4 regions of the Aquabacterium sp. NJ1 genome follow, and region 2 is predicted to be linked to each of the others. Evidence: predicted binding sites of a transcription regulator. Region 2 holds the regulator's gene; each other region holds the start of a gene.

Region 1 (4,492 bases), 1.2 Mb from region 2:
CGCCGCTGCGCTTCACATTGGCCTTGTCGATCAGCAGCACCCGTAGCTTCGGGTTCTTCTCTTTGGCTTTCACAGCGGCCATCGGGCCGCCTGTGCCACCGCCGACCACAACAATGTCGTACTCCAGCTCGATCGTGTCCATGTTGGCTCTCTCTCAGTCTTGGGGGTGAAGGGGTGTCCGCTCGACACGGACCTTGTAGGTGAATGCGTCACCTCGGTAATAGAGGTGCTCGTAATCGAAGGGCTGGCCATCCATCGTGTGCGTCGTGCGCTCGATGAACAGCACGGGCGAGCCGTCCGGCACGCGCAGTTGTTCGGCCAGGCGTTCGTCAGCCACCATCGAGCCGATCTGCACGTCGGCGTGCCCCAGCAAGATGCCGTAGTCGTTCTCGACGATGGCAAACACATCTCGTGTGGCGAGGTCTTCCTTGATCAGGCGCGCACCCAACTCGACCGACACATAGCTGATGTCCAGTGAGATGGGCTCGCGGTTCAGAAAGCGCAGGCGTTGCAGTTCGCACACCTTGTCGCGCTTGCCCAGTTGCAATCGCTCTTGCACTTGCGCAGATGGTTTGACGTCACGCAGGCTCAGTACACGCGAGTAGGTCTCGTAGCCCATCTGGCGCATGGCCTCGCCGAAGCCTTGCAACTTGCCCAGGTCCTGAAACGCCTTGGGCTTGGAAACGAAGGTGCCCTTGCCGTGGATGCGGAAGATCAGGCCTTCGTTTTGCAAGTCATTAAGCGCCTGTCTGACTGTGATGCGGCTGACACCGAAGGACGCGATCATCTCGCTCTCCGATGGCATCTGCTCGTGGGGCTTGTAGGTGCCGTCGAGGATGCGCTCGCGCAGATGCTCTTTGATCTGCGCGTACAAAGGCGCAGGCGACAGTTGCAGCACCGACGCGGCCGGCGTTTTGGGGTGTTTGGGTAAACTTGTCATAACAAGTCATAATGAGCAAACGCTGTGCCATGCTTTTTACGCTGTCAAGGAGGGGTTTGTGCTTTATTGATGTGCGTCAACGCACCAATTGCCAACGCGCGGGGCTGGCAACCGGCGCACGCGACCTGCTAGTGGCGCGGCTTTGGTGCGCGGCATGCTCGAATAGGGGGTAAACGCGTGACGCGCCCATTTTTTCAAGGGGGCTCTTCAGCCTGACCAATCCCCATGGTTGTCAGGCGCAGTCAATAGCTGGACGGCAAGGTCTGCCTTCTCGCCCGATGCCCTTGCCAGGTGGCTCAAGGATCACGTCACGGCGGTGTTCTCGACCGTGGCAGGGTTCATCCCCATCAGCAGTTTGTTGAAGACGCCCGTTTCAGCAGGCATTCTGGATGTGGCCTCGTCGCCCAATATGGATGTGTATCTGGGCCGTGGCGTGGGTGGTGGCTCACTGGTGAACCTGGCCATGTTGATCACGCCTTATCGCGAGACGCTGCAACGCATCCTGCCTGCCAGCATCGACATCAACGAGCTGTACAACACCTACTACCCGCGCGCGCTGGTCGGGCTCAAGGACAACAAGATTCGCCCGCCGTATTTCCAGCCCAGTGCCTACCACCGCTACGCCCGCGTGGCCTGCACCCAGGCCGCCAAGGCTGGCATCCTCTGGCGCTCGCTGGATTCTGGCTATGACATGGCCTACATGGAGCAGGAAGAGACGGGCTCCGTGCCCAAGTCAGCGCTGGGCCGCGAGGGCGGTTTTGGCAGCAACTATGACAAGAGCAGCCTTGACAAGAACTACCTGGCCGAGGCCGTGGGCACCGGTCTGGCCAGCATCCAGCCTTTGACCGAGGCCGCCTCCATCACGCGGGGCGAGGATGGGCGCTACCATGTGTCGACCAAGCAGATAGATGCGAGGGGCGCGGTGCTGTCCACGCGCGCACATCAATTGTGATCGCCTGCCCCTGGGCGGCGGCAGCATGGGGACGACGCAGTTGCTGGTCAAGTACCGCGCGACAGGCACCTTGCCGGATCTCAACGAGTACGGGGGCACGCGTTGGCGTTCCCATGGCAAGATTTTCATGGTTCGCTACGTGTTCACGCCAATGGGCACCAAGACTTCGGTGTCGCCTTGTACTGGCATTGACGCGCTGGATCATCGCAAGCAGCAGGTGTACTCACCGAACTTCTCCATGACGCAGACGCCAGAATTGGGCAGGTTCAGTTTCGACGCTCAGACCAATCAGTCCGTTCCGCAGTGGCCCAGCAGTGCGAAGACCGAGCCGGTCACGAGCGGGCACGCCGTTTATGACCGCATCAACAAGGCCAACGGCGCTACGTACAACAAGCGTTGGCTTGGCGGCAAGACGGAAGAGGATAACGCCACTTGCCACCCACTGGGTGGTTGCTCGCTCGGCCTGGCTACGGGTAACCTCGGCGAGGTCAAGAGCTGCCCGGGCATGTACGTGATGGACTCGTCCATGTTCCCGGATTCACTGGTGGCAAACCCGACCTTGTCGACGATGGCGTTCGCAGAGCGCAGCATCGAGCGGATCATCGCGCAGTCGCGGTAAAGAGAGGCGCGGGCCGGTCACCCATCCCGGGTCACCGGCCTGGATGAACCAGAATGTCAGGCCAACAGCCTGTGTCAGTCAACCACCATGGGCTTCGCGCACCAGGCGGTCGTGGCGCTCGGTGTCTTCCTTCACATGCTTGGCCACGTAGTGGTAGATGTAGCCCAGCATCACGAACATGAAGGCAATCACGGCCAGACTCATCAGGCCATAGTCGGTGGTGAAAAAGTCAATCCAGGCGTGCATGGTTGTTCTCCGTTCAAATCACAGGGTTGATCTGACGCCTGTTGCGCCCGATACGCTCTGATCCACATCAAGCCTGAGACTTGAAACCCCCCACCGTACCGAAGGATTTGACACGGCACAATGCGTGGATGCAAGCCATTCGCATCCTGTCTTGTCGTGCCAGCCGTTCACTCTGCCTGGGCCTGATTGGCCTGGCCTTGTGGGCAACTGCGCAGGCACAGCAAGGGCCGCAGGTGCTGCCTTCCGGCACGGCCTCGGCAACCCAGGGCATCCCCCCTGTGCTGAACCGCCCGCGCATCGGCCTGGTGCTGTCGGGTGGCGGCGCGCGTGGCCTGGCCCACGTGGGCGTGCTCAAGGTGCTGGAGCGCGAGCGCATCCCCGTTGACGTGATCGCTGGCACCTCCATGGGTGCCATCGTGGGCGGGCTGTATGCCAGCGGCTTGTCGGCGCGCGAGGTCGAGGCCGAGGTGCGCAAGCTGGACTGGGACAATGTGTTCGCCAGCCGGGTGGACCGCCGCGAGCTGTCGCAGCGCCGCAAGGAGCAGGACTTCGAGGTCTCGCCGCTGATCGAGATCGGCGTGGGCCCGGATGGGCTCAAGGCCCCGATCGGCTCCATCTCCAGCCGAGGCCTGGAATCGCACCTGCGGCGCCTGACCTTGTCGGCCCGCCACATCAAGACCTTTGACGACCTGCCCACACCGTTTCGGGCGGTGGCCACGGACATGGAGTCCGGCCAGGCCGTGATCCTCAAGGACGGCGATCTGGCCACGGCCTTGCGTTCCAGCATGTCGGTGCCGGGTGTGTTCGCGCCCGTCGAGGTCAATGGCCGCATCCTGGGTGATGGCGGCCTGGTCAACAACACGCCGGTGGATGTGGCCCGGCAACTGGGCGCGCAGCGCCTCATCGTGGTCAACATCGGCACGCCCCTGGCCAAGCGCGAGACCTTGTCCTCGCTGACCGGGGTGACGGCCCAGATGATCAACATCCTGACCGAGCAGAACGTGCGCCAGAGCCTGGCCACGCTCACGCCGCAGGACGTGCTGATCGACCCCACGCTGGAAGGCCTGACGGCAGCCGACTTCAACCGCGCGCCCGAATTCATGCGGCTGGGCGAGTTGCAGGCCGAGGCCATGGTGCTGCGCATGCAGGACCTCAAGCTCAGCGAGGCTGACTACGCGGCCTGGAAGGCGCAACGCGTCAAGCGCATGACCCAGGCGGTGCCGCTGACCTTCGTGCGCTTCGAGGGCACGCAGCTGACGCATCCTGAAACTCGCCCCGACATTCTGCAGACGCAGCCCGGTGAAGTGTTCGATGTGGCCAAGGCTGAGCGCGACATCACCGTGCTGGCGGCTTCTGGCGACTACCAGCGCACCGACTACCGGCTGGTGCGCACCCCGGATGGCAAGGAAGGCCTGGTCTTTGACCTCAAGGAAAAGACCTGGGGGCCGGACTACCTGCAGATGGGCCTGGATTTCAGTGCCGACAACCGCGGGCGCAGCGCGTTCAACCTCAAGCTGGTGCACAACCGTCACTGGCTGGACAACGCGGGCACCGAATGGCGCAACTTCCTGCGCCTGGGCACCTCGCCCGCGCTGGGCACCGAGCTGTATCGCCCCACCAGCTGGCGCTTGCCGGACGGGCTCAGCGGTTTCATGGCCGGCTCGTTGTCGACGCAGCGGCGCACGCTGTCTTACTACCTGGACCCGGATGGCGAGCTGGCCGCCGAGGTCGAACG
Region 2 (4,492 bases):
AGGGAATGATGGGGTTGTTGGGGACATTGAGCGAGAAATCCGGGTTGACCGTGATCTTCTGCCCGCCCTCGGGCACCTTGATGTGCTGATACATGTTGTGGTCTCCGCGTTTGGCGTTTCCGTGAAAAACGCTGCCATGGATGTCGACAGCGTGAAAACAATTCTACGCGAGCGAAATCAGTTGATACGCAATGAGACCAGGGGATTACCGGTATAGGTTGCCAATTAGCGTCGCAGACCTTGCGCAAGATCAGGCACACCACGCCCGCCACTGATCCATGACCTGGTGATAGAGGGCCCATGCGGACATGGCCGCCAGCATCAAGCCCGAAAGGCGAACGGCCCAACGTGGATCGAACGCGGCGCCGGCCTGCGCCGCACCAGACGGTGTCGATGCGAGCGCCTTCCTGGCTGCGCTGCCAGCACAAGCATCCGGGCGCTCCGGCCTCAGCCACAACACCGGCACGATCGCAGCGGCATCCCCTTGCCCAAGCCCGGCAGGCGCAGACACATCCGAACCGCGCCCGATGCGGGCCAACCGACGGAGGACCACAGGCGCCCCCCACACGCCGAACGCACCCGGCACGGCAAAAGCCAGCATCACCAAGCCACCGCCCATGGCGTCAGGCGCCAAGGCGGCCACCATCACGGCCGCGTACAACAAGCCGCAAGGCAACATGGCCCAGGCCATGCCGGCAACAAACGGCCAGATGGCGCGCAAGGCGCCGCCCTCGCGAAACACCGGCGTGGCATTCAAACGGGCACGCAAAGCACGGTAAGCGCCCTGCCCCAACTCGTCCAGCTGGCGAGGCATGGCACCAGACCAAAGCAGCCACAGGCCCAGCAGCAGCGCCAGCGCCTGGGCCATGACCCACAAAGGCTGAAGAAACGAGACCTGGCGCCCCCATTGCGCTGCCGCACCAAAACCCACGGCCGCGACCGCCCCCAGCAAGGCGTAACCCACACAGCGCCCCAGAAGGCTGAGCAAAGGCACACCATTGGGCAGCAAGGCGGCGCATGCAGCACCACACATGGCGGCGCAATGCGGCACGCCACCCAGGCCCATGAGGAACGCAGTGAGCATCAAGCTGGACAGCATGCCCAGCCTCTCCTGGTCAAACGGTCAGATGATGCGCGAGAAGCGCTCAACCGTCTTGTCGGCTTGCAGGTGCCTGTCGAACACCATGGCAATGGCCCGCACGAAATACCAGCCCAAGGCTGTAACACGAACACCGTCAGACTCCAGTTGCACCAACCCCGACTCCACGAGCGGCTCCAACTGGCGCAGTTCAGCTGCGAAGTATTGCCTGAAATCAATCAGGTAGGCGAGCTCGATGGATTCGATGTCCACCCGCCCCTGGCACATGACCGCCATGATCACCGCGCGCCGCACCAGGTCATCGCGCGACAGCATGAGGCCACGCACGATGGGAAACTCGCGCCGACGCAGCGAGTCGTAGTACTCGTCCAGCGTCTTCGCGTTCTGACAGTAATGGGCCCCGACACGACCGATGGCCGACACGCCCAGCCCGATCAGATCGCTGTCCGGGTGGGTGCTGTAGCCTTGGAAGTTGCGGTGCAGGCGCCCTTGCCGACGCGCCACTGCGAGGCTGTCACTGCGCAAGGCGAAGTGATCCATGCCGATGTAGTCGTAATCCGACGCGCCAAAGTGGTTGATGGCCATCGACAGCATGCCGATCTTGTCCTCGGCCTTGGGCAAGGCCGCTGCGTCAATGCGGCGCTGCGGCTTGAAGCGCTGCGGCAGGTGGGCGTAGGCATACAGCGCGACACGATCCGGCTTCAGGCTGGTGACCTGATTGAGCGTACGCTGAAAGCTCTCCAGCGATTGCTTGGGCAAGCCGTAGATCAGGTCCATGTTGATGGACTCGAAGCCCTCGGCGCGCGCCGCCTGCATCAACTCGGCGACCTGCTCGAAGGGCTGCACGCGGTGCACGGCATGCTGGACGTGCGGGTCAAAGTCCTGAACCCCAAAGCTCAGGCGGTTGAAACCCATGGCTGCCAGGCGCTTGAGGCGCGAGGCATCAATCGTCCGCGGGTCGATTTCGATCGAATATTCACCACCTGGCACAAAGCGGAACGCCGACTGCAAGGTGGCCAGCAGGCCCTCCAGCTCGTCGTCGGTCAGGAAGGTCGGGCTACCGCCACCGAAGTGCAGCTGGGACACCGCTTGCCCACGGCCCAGTTGCGCCACCACCAATTCGATTTCCGTGCGCAGCGCGTCCAGGTATTCCAGCGCGCGCTCGTGGTGCTTGGTAATCACCTTGTTGCAAGCGCAGTAATAACAAACCGACTCGCAAAACGGAATGTGCACATAGATGGACAGCGGCGTAGCCGCGCCACCCACCGCACCACCGCCCTCCACGCGTTGCTGCAGGGCTTGCAGGTACTGCGCGGGGCCGTACGCCTCCACGAAGCGGTCTGCCGTCGGGTAGGAGGTGTAGCGCGGACCGCTTACGTCCAGGCGAGACAGCATCTCGCGGGAAATCGCGGGCGCAACGTGATTTGATAGCAGGACCGGTTCACTCATGCCGGGGACTGTGCCAAACTGTCGCCTAGTTGGGTTGATCTGGCTCAAGGTCGGCGACACGGAAGCAGCAACAATCGGGCAACCTTTGAGGTTCCTCATGCTGAACAGTACATTTCCCATCGCAGACGTTTCTGACTCGACCGCCCAACAACATTCCTGTCATCACGACCAAGGCGGCGCGTCTGGCTGTTCCATGAAATACGACACATTCAAAGTAGCCTGTTCGAGTTGCAACCTGCGCGAGTTGTGCCTGCCTGTGGGCTTGTCGCAACCCCAGTTGTCGCACCTTGACTCCCTGGTGGCCACACGCAAGACCGTCAAGCGCGGTGACGCGCTGTTCCACACGGGTGACCCCTTCCGCTCGGTCTATGCCGTGCGGACGGGTTTCTTCAAGACACGCGTTTCATCTGAAGATGGGCGTGATCAAGTGACTGGCTTCCAGATGGCCGGCGAACTGCTGGGGCTGGACGGCATCAGCACCGACCGCCACGCCTGTGATGCCATCGCCCTGGAAGACTCCCAGGTCTGCGTGATCCCCTACTCGCAACTGGAAGACCTGTCGCGCGAGTTCTCGGACCTGCAGCACCAGTTCCACAAGATCATGAGCCGCGAAATTGTGCGCGACCACGGCGTGATGCTGCTTTTGGGCAGCATGCGCGCGGAAGAACGCCTGGCGGCCTTCTTGCTGAACCTGACCCAGCGTCTGCACGCACGCGGCTTCTCCGCGTCTGCGCTGGTGCTGCGCATGACGCGTGAAGAAATTGGCAGCTACCTGGGGCTGAAGCTGGAAACCGTCAGCCGTACCTTCTCCAAGTTCCAGGAAGAAGGCTTGCTGGAAGTGAAGCAGCGCGACATCCGCATCACGGATGAAGCCGGCTTGCGCGCGCTGGTCAACAGCGTGCGCTGCTGACGCATCAATACTGCCGATACCGCCGGCACCACCCAAAAAGCAAAGGCCCGCACTCAGCGGGCCTTTTTCATTCAAGCGTGGTTGTGCACCTGCTGGCGGCGTGCATGGCGACGCACTCTGCGCGCATGCGCGGGAGAGTCAGACACCCGCATCATCCAGTGGCTGAGCAGCGACGATAGCGTCACCAAACCCCAGAACACGAAGAACGCGAGACTGTAGGTTGTCTGGGCATCAGGTTGCCACTGACCGATCCGCAACTGGGTCGGGTCAACCCACGAAAACACCACCATCTCTAGAACCCCTGCAATCAGGAAAGCAGGCCACAAGATCTGGGCAGCGTGCAGTACGCGCTGTGTCATTCGGTTCTCCTTCGTTGAACTGGGACACAAGTCACATATTCCTACGACGGGTCACACAACGAGCGAGGAATAACCCCTAAATAAGGGGGCATACCCCCTAGGGGTTTTACCGATCCACGGACTCGCGAGACTGTTCAGCAGAATGGTTGCGCGCCTGGATGGCGGGTGCCTCGGATGGCGCCCTCACCTGGCCAACAGACGTGTCCAGCACCGGGTCGACGTGCTTGATGGCCAACGAAGCCGTGAACAAGGAAGCCACCACCACGGCGGCCGGGCCACCAAACACCATCCACACGATGGGATAGCGCCACCAGGGCTTCGATTGCTCGATGTTGGCGACTGCGTTGTTTTCAACTTGAGACATGCTTACTCCTGCAAGGTGCGCTCAGCGAGGCACCATGAATGTCGACTTTTCCCGAACGTCGACCTGAGGCCGATCACCCTGGCGAAGCTGCTCCACCACCACGGTCATGCCGAAGGCGCCGGAGCCCATGCGCGCGGCCACTTCTGGCGGCACCCGAACAGCGATGGGCACCCACCGCGCTTCCGCCGGGCCCAGCACTAACTCGTCACCACCCTTGACGATGGACTGGCTGAGCTGCTCCACACCCACGCGGTACTTCTGAACCGATTCGCTGGCATTCATCAGCTGGATCCGATAGACGTTCTCGACGA
Region 3 (4,492 bases), 3.2 Mb from region 2:
GTGCAGTGGCCACACAGGCCATGCCGAGGTCGTGCGCGTGCGTTTCGACCCCACACAGGTCAGCTACCCGCAGTTGCTGGAGGTCTTTTTCGCCATCCACGACCCGACCACGCTCAACCGGCAAGGCCATGACGTGGGCACGCAATACCGCTCGGGCATCTACACGCACAGCGCCCGACAAGCCGAACAGGCCCGAGACATCATCGACGAGCTGGCCACCAGCCGTGTCTTCCGCGACCCGATCGTCACCGAAGTGCTGCCCGTGAGCAACTACCACCCAGCGGAGGCCTACCACCAGCGCTACTTCGAGCACCACCCTTCACAGGGCTACTGCGCCGTGGTGATCGGCCCCAAGGTCGAGAAATTCCGCAAGACGTTTGTGGAGTTGCTCAAGGGGCCAGGCGCTGAATGAGCCAGTTGCCATCCGCCTGCAAGTCGTAGGCGATGCGGTCGTGCAGACGCGAACTGCGCCCTTGCCAGAACTCCCAGTGATCCGGCACGAGGCGGTAGCCGCCCCAATGCGCCGGCCGCGGCGGGTTGTCACCCAGCTTGGCTTGCTGCTCCTTCCAGGCGGCCTCCAGCACCGCGCGGGACGGCAACACCTGGCTCTGGGGCGACGCCCAGGCACCAATGCGCGAACCAACGGGGCGGCTATGGTAGTAGGCGTCTGAATCTGCCTCCGACACGCGGGTCACCCGGCCCTCGATGCGCACCACGCGCTCCAGCTCGGGCCAGAAGAACTGCATGGCGGCCATGGCGTTGCTCGCCAGGTCCTGCCCCTTGCGGCTGCCGTAATTGGTGAACCACACCAGGCCGCTGGCATCTGCCCCCTTGAGCAGCAACACCCGCGTCGAGGGGCGGCCTTCGGCGCTGACCGTGGCCAGCGTCATCGCATTGGGCTCCAGCGCCTTGGCACGCACCGCCTCGTCAAACCAGTGGTGAAACTGGTCGATGGGTTGTGGACGAACATGCGACTCATCGAGTTCGGCTTGTTCATAGCTTTTGCGCATCTGCGCCAGATCGTGCGGTGTCTTGTCCATAGTTGCAGTATCGACCAGTTCGATTCCCACCTGAAATGACGAGGATCAATTCTGCGCTCGGGTATGCCCCTAGGTGAAGCCTCGGTGGTGCAATGCAGCAAAACGGCTCACACTTTGTTGCAACATCTGGGGACGATCATGGACCGTTTGCCTACTTTGCTGGTGTTGGCTAGTGCTCCTTCCAGAACGGAAGAAATTGTATCCCCCCCTAGTGCACTAAGGGCATTTTCGACGTTGGATTCGACACTTCGAATGGGGTTATCTAGTGGGCTACCTATTTTGTTAGCGGCCCCCGCAGTGATCGGCATACGCGCCCGTCAGCTGCTCTCCGGCAATTGCGTGATTGACGTATCAGACAACGTGCAGAATGAGCAATTACAAACGGACCTCTTTACTCGCGCCGTTGTAGCAGGCGTACTATCCAGCGCAAACGCCAATGGTTGGATACTGTTACCTGCCAATACCCCAATGCTTAGGAGTGAAACCTTAAAAAAGGTCGCTCATGCTATGGCGACACAATCAGTTGTTTACCCTCAATTTCGCCAAATACCCGGACATCCAATTGGGTTCTCCTCCGAGTTCTTTTCGGAATTGATACGCATGCAAAGTGAACGTGATTTTTTGCGTCTAATTGCACGCTACCCTGCTCAAGGAATTGACGTTGACGATCCCGGAATTTTGCTTGGAGAAGGGTTACCTTCAGATCAAAGATTCACAATCAATCAAATAACCACAGCACAACATTCGCGACTGGCAAATTAAAAAAGCCCCACTGGGGGCTTTTTTAATTACAACGAACAATCCAGCCAGTCAAAAAGCCTTCTCCGCCCCTAAACCAACCATACTTGCATTACCCTTGTGTCCTGCGACATCAAACTTCGTAATGTCAAAAGTACCAATCAACTTGATCAAATCAGGAATATCGTATTCAACGCCAAGCCCAAGGTAGGGCTTTAGCTTGGAAGCCGACTCACTACCTCTTGATTGGCCATTAACTTCAGTGCGATATGTGGAAGTCACATATGCAGCACCAGCCTTAACACTAAACGCAACCTGATCGACCAAAGGAATTTTTGCAACCAACGCCACAGACAATGCATTGGTATCGGCAGAGTATTGAGCAGGAACAACACGAGTTGCATTCAACCCAGTATTATCAGCATCGTAGTACACCTCAGTTGCAGTAGCGTCTTTTGTTCGGGCTCGCCCAAATTGAAAGTAAGAAACCTCAAAGGCACCAATCTTACCAAATCCAAAATCAACTGTATTTTTAGGGGATAAGGCTGCCCCCCCATAAAACTTCCACCCTTTTGCCGACTTATCGCACCCTCCAGCAGAAGGGCAACCAAAATCAACATTAGTGAAGGAATAAACAGCGCCAGCATAGCCTTGAGAGTAGGCAGCGGGCACCAGCGAGAAAAATGCTGTTACGACAGCCAAAACGCGCTTCATAGAACGTCCTTGAAAAATTAGAAAATACAAGGCACGATCAGAAAGATCGTCCCACGCCAAAGGTAAACAGCGTGTTATCCAAAGTGGTCGACGTCTTCCGCACGTAAGTCCCAAGATTACAGGTACTATTGCCAAATTTCTGCTTAGCGAGGTCGCACATCAAGGCTGTAGTAGACACAGGACTATTTTCGATGGTGTAGGCCAACCTTGGACCGTAATCCTTCAAAACATCAGAGCCGCTCGTAATAGTTGTATTACGAGTAGTCAGCGTCGCATCCGTTTTGTATCGAAGCTTACCGACGCTGATACTAGCATGCCATGATTCATCAATATTAGCCTTCAAGCCCAAGAAAGGCCCCCAACCCAGCACGTTCTCAACCGTAACCGTCGTATCTCCTGCGCTCGCCCCTCCTTGATATGCATTCAAATAATCGGTGGCTCTAGCATCAAAAAACATCGCATAGGAAGCACCAAATCCCAAGAATGGTCGAATTTGATCTTTTGCTGCCCCGAAATATCGCCCCAACACCGCCGTAGGTGGCAACATTTTTAAACTAACGATTTTTTGACCATTGAGGTGATTTGCACCATCACCGTAGATATCAACTTTGAGTGGCGCAGCCAACACATAGGCTTCGAGCACCCAGCTAAGCTCATCATCCAGATAATACCCAACGGAAACGGCTGGGGTACCAACCATGGCTTGCCCGCGCGCCTTGATTCCACAGGGGGTTCCTATCCCACTAGCCTCACAGGTATAGCCCGAGGCAACATCATCAGGAATTGCACCCACTCCAGGAATTTGACTAAACAGACTTGTATTCAGCGTATTAAACTGATTCTTACTAATCCCGTTGCTGGAGGTAAAAGTTGGATTACCCGAACCAAGTCGATTCTTGATTTCATCTGTCGCAACAACGGGGCCCGTTACATCATAAGTATTGCCAGAGGTTGTTTTTACATTCGCGCGGATGTAATTCAACCGGAAAAACATCCGATCACGAACCGAGGGCGACACCTTCGCGAAAATACTGTCCACAGTCTCGGCTTGAGCCGGAGCCACCATCGAAGCCAGCACTGCAGACAAAGCCACCGCGAACCCCGTTCGCGACAAGGCTGAAAATTTCATGTCGTCTCCTCAATTAACCACACCCACCGCGACGGTGGCAACAATTTTGATCAAATAGCCTGGACAGGCGGAATCTGTGACTTTGTACCAGCCGGGCTGCAAAAGTCAATTGATGTAAATATCTAACCACAACACCAAAGAAAAAGCCGCTCGGCGCAGAGCGTGAGCGGCTCTTGACTGAAATCAGGATGCACGAGGTACACCCTGATTCAGACGACCAATTACTTGGCGCGGCGACGAGCCACCAGGCCCATACCAGCCAAGCCCAGGCCCATCAGAGCGTAGCTCGAAGGCTCAGGCACAGCGGTGATCGTGGAAGTGATCGTACCGAAGTCAGTCACGCCCATCAGAGCCGACTTGCCCAGGTTCAGCAGCCCCAGGGACGTCACGAACTTGTTGAAACCGTCGGTGGTGATCGACAGGCCAGTCAGCGTCGTGGTGTAGGTGCCAGCACCAGCAACCGTGGTGTCGCCAGTGATGGAACCGATGTCCCACAGGTAGAAGTTGTTCAGGGTGCCCACGCCGTTGCCGCCGATGATCGTGGCGTAGACCTTCTTGTTGGCCAGGTCAACGTTCAGGTCGGTCACGGTCAGCGAACCGCCGCTGGACACGCTCTTCAGCACAGGAGCGGTCTGGGTAGCGCCACCGGTGGTAGCAGCAGACAGAACGGCGTTCGTGGCGGTGTCGATGGTCAGAGCGGTGATCGGAGCCGAAGCAGAAGCCTCGGTGTAGAAACCGTCAGAGTCCTTCAGAACGGTAGCGGTAGCAGCACCGTAGCCAGCCACGGAAACCTTCCCGGTGTCCAGAGCGCCCAGCAGGTCAGCGCTGAACGACAGCGAGCCAGAACCGGTGAAGGACAGGCCGTTGTAGA
Region 4 (4,492 bases), 210 kb from region 2:
TTGATGGTCTCGACCACCTTCCAGGCCTGCGCCTTGTGGTGCACAGGGTCGGTGCCGATCAGCGAGATGCTGTCGTCACCCAGGTGGCCGGTCGACCACACGGGGCCGTACTTCGCGTGGATGAAGTTGGCGCCACGACCCGGGTGGGGGATCTTGCCGACGTCGATCAGCGCCGCCAGCTTGCCTTCCTTGAGGTCAACGGCCGCGATCTTGTTGGACTGGTTGGCCGCGACCATGAAGTAGCGGTGGGTGGAGTCCAGGCCGCCGTCATGCAGGAAGCGGGCGGTGCCGATCTCGGTGGTCTTGAGTGCATTGATGTCCGAGTAGTCCACCAGCAGGGTCTTGCCGGTTTCCTTCACGTTGACCACGAACTCGGGCTTGAAGTGGGAAGCCACGATCGAGGCCACGCGGGGCTCGGGGTGGTATTCCTGCTTGTCCACCGTCATGCCGCGGGTGGACACGATCTTGAGCGGCTCCAGCGTGTCGCCGCGCATGATGGTGTACTGAGGCGGCCAGTAGCTGCCGGCGATCGCCAGCTTGTCTTCATAACCCTTGTACTTGGAGGTGTCGACCGAGCGGGCTTCCAGGCCCACGCGGATCTCGGCCACGTTATCGGGCTTTTCCATCCACAGGTCGATCATGTTGATCTTGGCGTCGCGGCCGATCACGAACAGGTAGCGACCCGAAGCCGACAGGCGCGAGATGTGCACCGCATAGCCGGTCTTGATGATGTTGATGATCTGCTTGGTGTCGCCATCGATCAGGGCCACCTCGCCGCTGTCACGCAGCGTGGTCGAGAAGATGTTGCTGATGTTGTAGTTGTTCAGCTTCTTGGTGGGGCGCTTGTCTGGTGGGACGATGACCTTCCAGGTCGACTTCATCTGCTCCATGCCGAACTCGGGCGGTGTCGGAGGGTCTTGCTGGATGTAGCGGGCCATCAGGTCCACATCGGCTTCGCTCATTTCGCCCGAGGTCATCCAGTTGGGCATGCCGGCGGGCGAGCCGTAGGCGATGAAGACCTTGAGGTAGTCGGTGCCCTTGCTCAGGGTGATGTCCGGTGTCAGGGGTTTGCCAGTGGCGCCCTTGCGCAGCACGCCGTGGCAACCGGCGCAGCGTTCGAAGTAGATCTTGCGGGCCTTGTCGAACTCCGCCTGGGTCATGGGCGGGGCCTTGGGGTTGCTGCTCTGGTACATCGGCTCGGTGGCCAGTGGCGAAGTACCTGCCTGGTAGTTGATCTCAGGTTGCGAGGGCTTTTTGACCTCTTCAGCCTGGGCCCCGAATGCCAGTGCCACCATCATGGCGGCAGCCAGTCTGGCCATGCGCGGAGTGTTCATCTTGGTTTCTCCAGTATCGATGGGGCCGGCGGACAACCTGGCCCGGTGCTGTGCCGTTGGGGGTGCCAGCGGGTGGTACCTGCTCGGGGTGGCGACATACCCTCAGATAGAGCAAGGGCATGTTCGACCTGGGAAACAGGACTGTCCTTGAAGCAGTTCAAGAAATCAGGCCCCCTGGCCGGCCTGACGCAAAGGGGCGACGGCCGACTCGGCGGCGTTTGAGTTGGCGCAAATGCGCCCGGGCGGCCGGTTGCGAGCCGATCCGGGGCTGGAGTCCGGGCATGATGCTGGCCTGTGTGAATCAGCCTGAGTTGACGGTATGGATGAGATGAAGGGCGGGCGGCGCCAGCGCGGAGGTGGATGGCATGGCCTGCTGGTGGTGACGTATGCCCTGATTGCGCTGATTGGCCTGATGGACCTTGGCGTGGCCCAAGCCGAAACCCCGGTGCAGGACAAGCTGACGGGCGACGTTGACGGGCAATACAGCTACAACAAGTCCGAGTACACCAGCCGCCGGCTGACATTGGCCGCCGACCTGGCCTACCCCATGCCTCAGCGTGAACTGGACGGCGAGCTGCGCTTTGACCGCGAGTACATCAAGGAGGAGGGCGTGCCGCAGGCCATCAACCGGGACCGGTATGACGCCAGCGTGAAGTTCAAGCAGTTCTTCGACGATGAGCCGTATTACCTGTATGTGTCGCCACGCGTGCGTCACAACCGCTTTGGTTACTACCAGTCGGCGCAGGCCATGCGGGTGGGGGCGGGCCGCAAGTTTGGTGGCGATGGCAACTGGAACCTGAGCCTGGAGCTGGGCTCCGGTTACCGCGTGGCCCATTCCGAAGACGATGACAATATCAGCGAGGTGCTCTACACCACCAGTCTGAAGGCTTCCTGGGACATCACGGACCAGCTGTCGCTGAAGTTCAATGGCGTGCAAGAGCAAAGCCGCCGCGAGACCTTCCGCACCATGAGCCTGGCCTTGCGCAACAAGCTGACCAACCACATCGGCTTGAAGTACGAGGTGCTGTACCGCCGATCCTTTCCCTTCGACTCACAAGAGAAGGATGGCGAGTTGTCCGCCGATTTCGGCGTGAGCTACAGCTTCTGACCCTGATCCTGGCTTGGGGCTGGCCTCAGTGCGAGGTCTTGAGGGCGTAGTCCGCCGGTTTGCCCTTGAGCCCCTTGGCCACCAGGTAGCTGAAGTAGCGGCTGCCCGCGCGGACCTCCATGGCACGCCAGCCCGGAATCCGGTAGCGGATGGACGTGGCACGGTGCAGGCCCGCGACCACGCTCAGCACCGCTGCCCACACCGGGTGACGGGGGATGTGCAGCTGATCGGCCCACGCGGAGCCCAGCAGCCGGCGCGACACGGCCTCCAGCGCACCTTGTGGCAAGAAGAAGGGTGATTGCCAGGCCAGCCCCTGGTGCACGGCGGCCACCAGCGTCCGGCTGTTGTCGTCCGGCTTGATCAGATCGCGCTGGAAGTATTGATACAGCCGGGCCTCATCCTCCAGCGTGTCGGGCAGCAGGCTGAGGTCCACGCCCTGCAGGTGGTTGCCCCAGCGCCAGAGCAACTGGTAGCTGCGTGCTTCTTCGTCACTGACGCGCACGCCCAGGCTGCTCATGCTGTTGAGCAGGATGCTGCTGAAGCCCAGCGCGGTGAGGCTCAGTTGCAACTGGTTGATGGGTCCGCCCAATTCGGCATTCGGCCATTGGGTGCGGGTCAGCACATGGTGGCGCACCATGGCATGCAGCAACCTCACGCGGATGATGGCCTGGTGCCCCGGTGCGCCCACCTTCAGGCCACCAGGCTGCATCACCGCATGGACCATGGTTGATGTTTCGAACAGGCGGCGGACCACGTCCTGGCGCAGGCGGCCTGTGTGCAACAGCACTTTGGCCGAACCCGGCGGCGTGTAGGTGATCAGCAGGCTGCCCAGCACGAACGAGGCGATGGACAAGGGCGCACAGCGCAGAAACAGCTCCTGGCCCGCCTGCATGGCGTCCACATCGGCCCAGGACGGCACATGGTTGACGCTGTCCATGAACTGCCGGTAGACGCCGCCTTCCTGATCCGCCAACTGGCGCACCTGGCCCAGAAGGTCGCCATCCCGGCGCCCGTTTTTCATCAAGGCCTCGATCACGGCATCGGCCAGCGCGTCGCCACGTTGGGATAAGTGCTGGTAGGCCTCGGGTGTGGGAAGCGGCACGATGTCACCTTAGTTGTTCATTACGATGGGCCCAGCTTAGTGAGCGGCCCGGCGGCTTGTCTTGACCGGGTTGACAGGGCGTTTTGACACCGCGAAGCGATTTTGGGGAGATGACCATCACCGTGCTGACTGCCGCAGGCTTTTATCTGCGTTACCTGCTTGACGCGCTGGCTGGCCTGGGTGTGGATCTGTCGGCAGACCTGCGCGCGATGGGGCTGGACCAGGCCGCGCTGGCCGAGCCATCCAGCCGTGTGTCGCTGGACGTGATCGATCAGATCCTGAACAAGGCCGTGCAGGCCGATGCGGCACACCAAGCGCTACTGGCGAATCAGGCTTTGGGGGCACCTTCAGGGCAGGCGCCTGGGCTGCCACTCGGTTTGAGGCTGGGGGCCGCCGTGACGCCTGTGGCGCTGGATGTGCTGGCCTACGCGAGCATGAGCAGCAGCACCTTGGCCGAGGCCATCGCACTCCTGTGCCAGTTCGAGCCCTATCGGCTGGGCTTCGCCCGATGTGACATGCGGTACGAAGGTGAGGAGGCCCTGGTGGAGATGCAGGTCTCGGGCTCATGGGCGAGCCTGCCCTTGCAGATCGAAGCGGCGTTTGCCGGCTGGGTGGAGTTCGGGCGCTGGATCACGGGCAATGTGTCTCACCCCACGTGCATCGAGTTCGCGCACCAGGCCCAAGCGCCCGTGGCCGTGTATGAGGCCTTCTTCCATTGCCCGGTGTATTTCGAGCGCCCGTGCCATGCGGTGCATGTGTCTGCCCCGTTGTTGAGCAGGCCGCTGGCGGCGTCCAATCCTCATGTGAGCCACCTGATGCGCGAGGAGTTGCAACGTCGCGTGGCGCGCTACGCCAAAGGCGAACAGTTCATGGTGCGGCTGGTGCAGGCCATCGAGGCCTGCCTGGCCGATGGCACGCCTTCGCTGGACCAGGTGGCACAGGCCATGT

Evidence for each region. The regulator FNR, encoded in region 2, switches genes on or off when oxygen is low (the NO sensors DNR and NnrR bind a similar motif). The targets are predictions, from matches to a motif close to TTGATNNNNATCAA.
Region 1: JY96_RS22885 (DUF3149 domain-containing protein) is a predicted target of FNR. The motif match lies at 2,815-2,828, and genes of this name have one in related genera.
Region 3: JY96_RS22790 (OmpW family protein) is a predicted target of FNR. The motif match lies at 3,795-3,808, and genes of this name have one in related genera.
Region 4: JY96_RS19635 (nitrite reductase) is a predicted target of FNR. The motif match lies at 1,482-1,495, and genes of this name have one in related genera.

The regions. Positions count from the first base shown of each region.
Region 1 covers NZ_JRKM01000001.1:3,552,454-3,556,945, forward strand. The annotation lists gene JY96_RS15265 (fumarate reductase/succinate dehydrogenase flavoprotein subunit) at 1-142, opposite strand, end outside; gene JY96_RS15270 (GntR family transcriptional regulator) at 155-940, opposite strand; gene JY96_RS22405 (hypothetical protein) at 1,299-1,892, shown strand; gene JY96_RS22410 (GMC oxidoreductase) at 1,918-2,511, shown strand; gene JY96_RS22885 (DUF3149 domain-containing protein) at 2,590-2,757, opposite strand; gene JY96_RS15280 (patatin-like phospholipase family protein) at 2,886-4,492, shown strand, end outside.
Region 2 covers NZ_JRKM01000001.1:4,759,151-4,763,642, reverse strand. The annotation lists gene icd (NADP-dependent isocitrate dehydrogenase) at 1-94, opposite strand, end outside; gene JY96_RS22620 (sulfite exporter TauE/SafE family protein) at 251-1,099, opposite strand; gene hemN (oxygen-independent coproporphyrinogen III oxidase) at 1,124-2,548, opposite strand; gene fnr (fumarate/nitrate reduction transcriptional regulator Fnr) at 2,742-3,458, shown strand; gene JY96_RS20595 (hypothetical protein) at 3,530-3,817, opposite strand; gene JY96_RS20590 (hypothetical protein) at 3,924-4,181, opposite strand; gene ccoG (cytochrome c oxidase accessory protein CcoG) at 4,203-4,492, opposite strand, start outside.
Region 3 covers NZ_JRKM01000001.1:1,596,122-1,600,613, forward strand. The annotation lists gene msrA (peptide-methionine (S)-S-oxide reductase MsrA) at 1-412, shown strand, start outside; gene pdxH (pyridoxamine 5'-phosphate oxidase) at 390-1,040, opposite strand; gene JY96_RS22780 (NTP transferase domain-containing protein) at 1,179-1,802, shown strand; gene JY96_RS22785 (outer membrane beta-barrel protein) at 1,851-2,492, opposite strand; gene JY96_RS22790 (OmpW family protein) at 2,530-3,621, opposite strand; gene JY96_RS06760 (PEP-CTERM sorting domain-containing protein) at 3,843-4,492, opposite strand, start outside.
Region 4 covers NZ_JRKM01000001.1:4,551,753-4,556,244, forward strand. The annotation lists gene JY96_RS19635 (nitrite reductase) at 1-1,334, opposite strand, end outside; gene JY96_RS19640 (DUF481 domain-containing protein) at 1,654-2,442, shown strand; gene JY96_RS19645 (oxygenase MpaB family protein) at 2,468-3,544, opposite strand; gene JY96_RS19650 (AraC family transcriptional regulator) at 3,655-4,492, shown strand, end outside.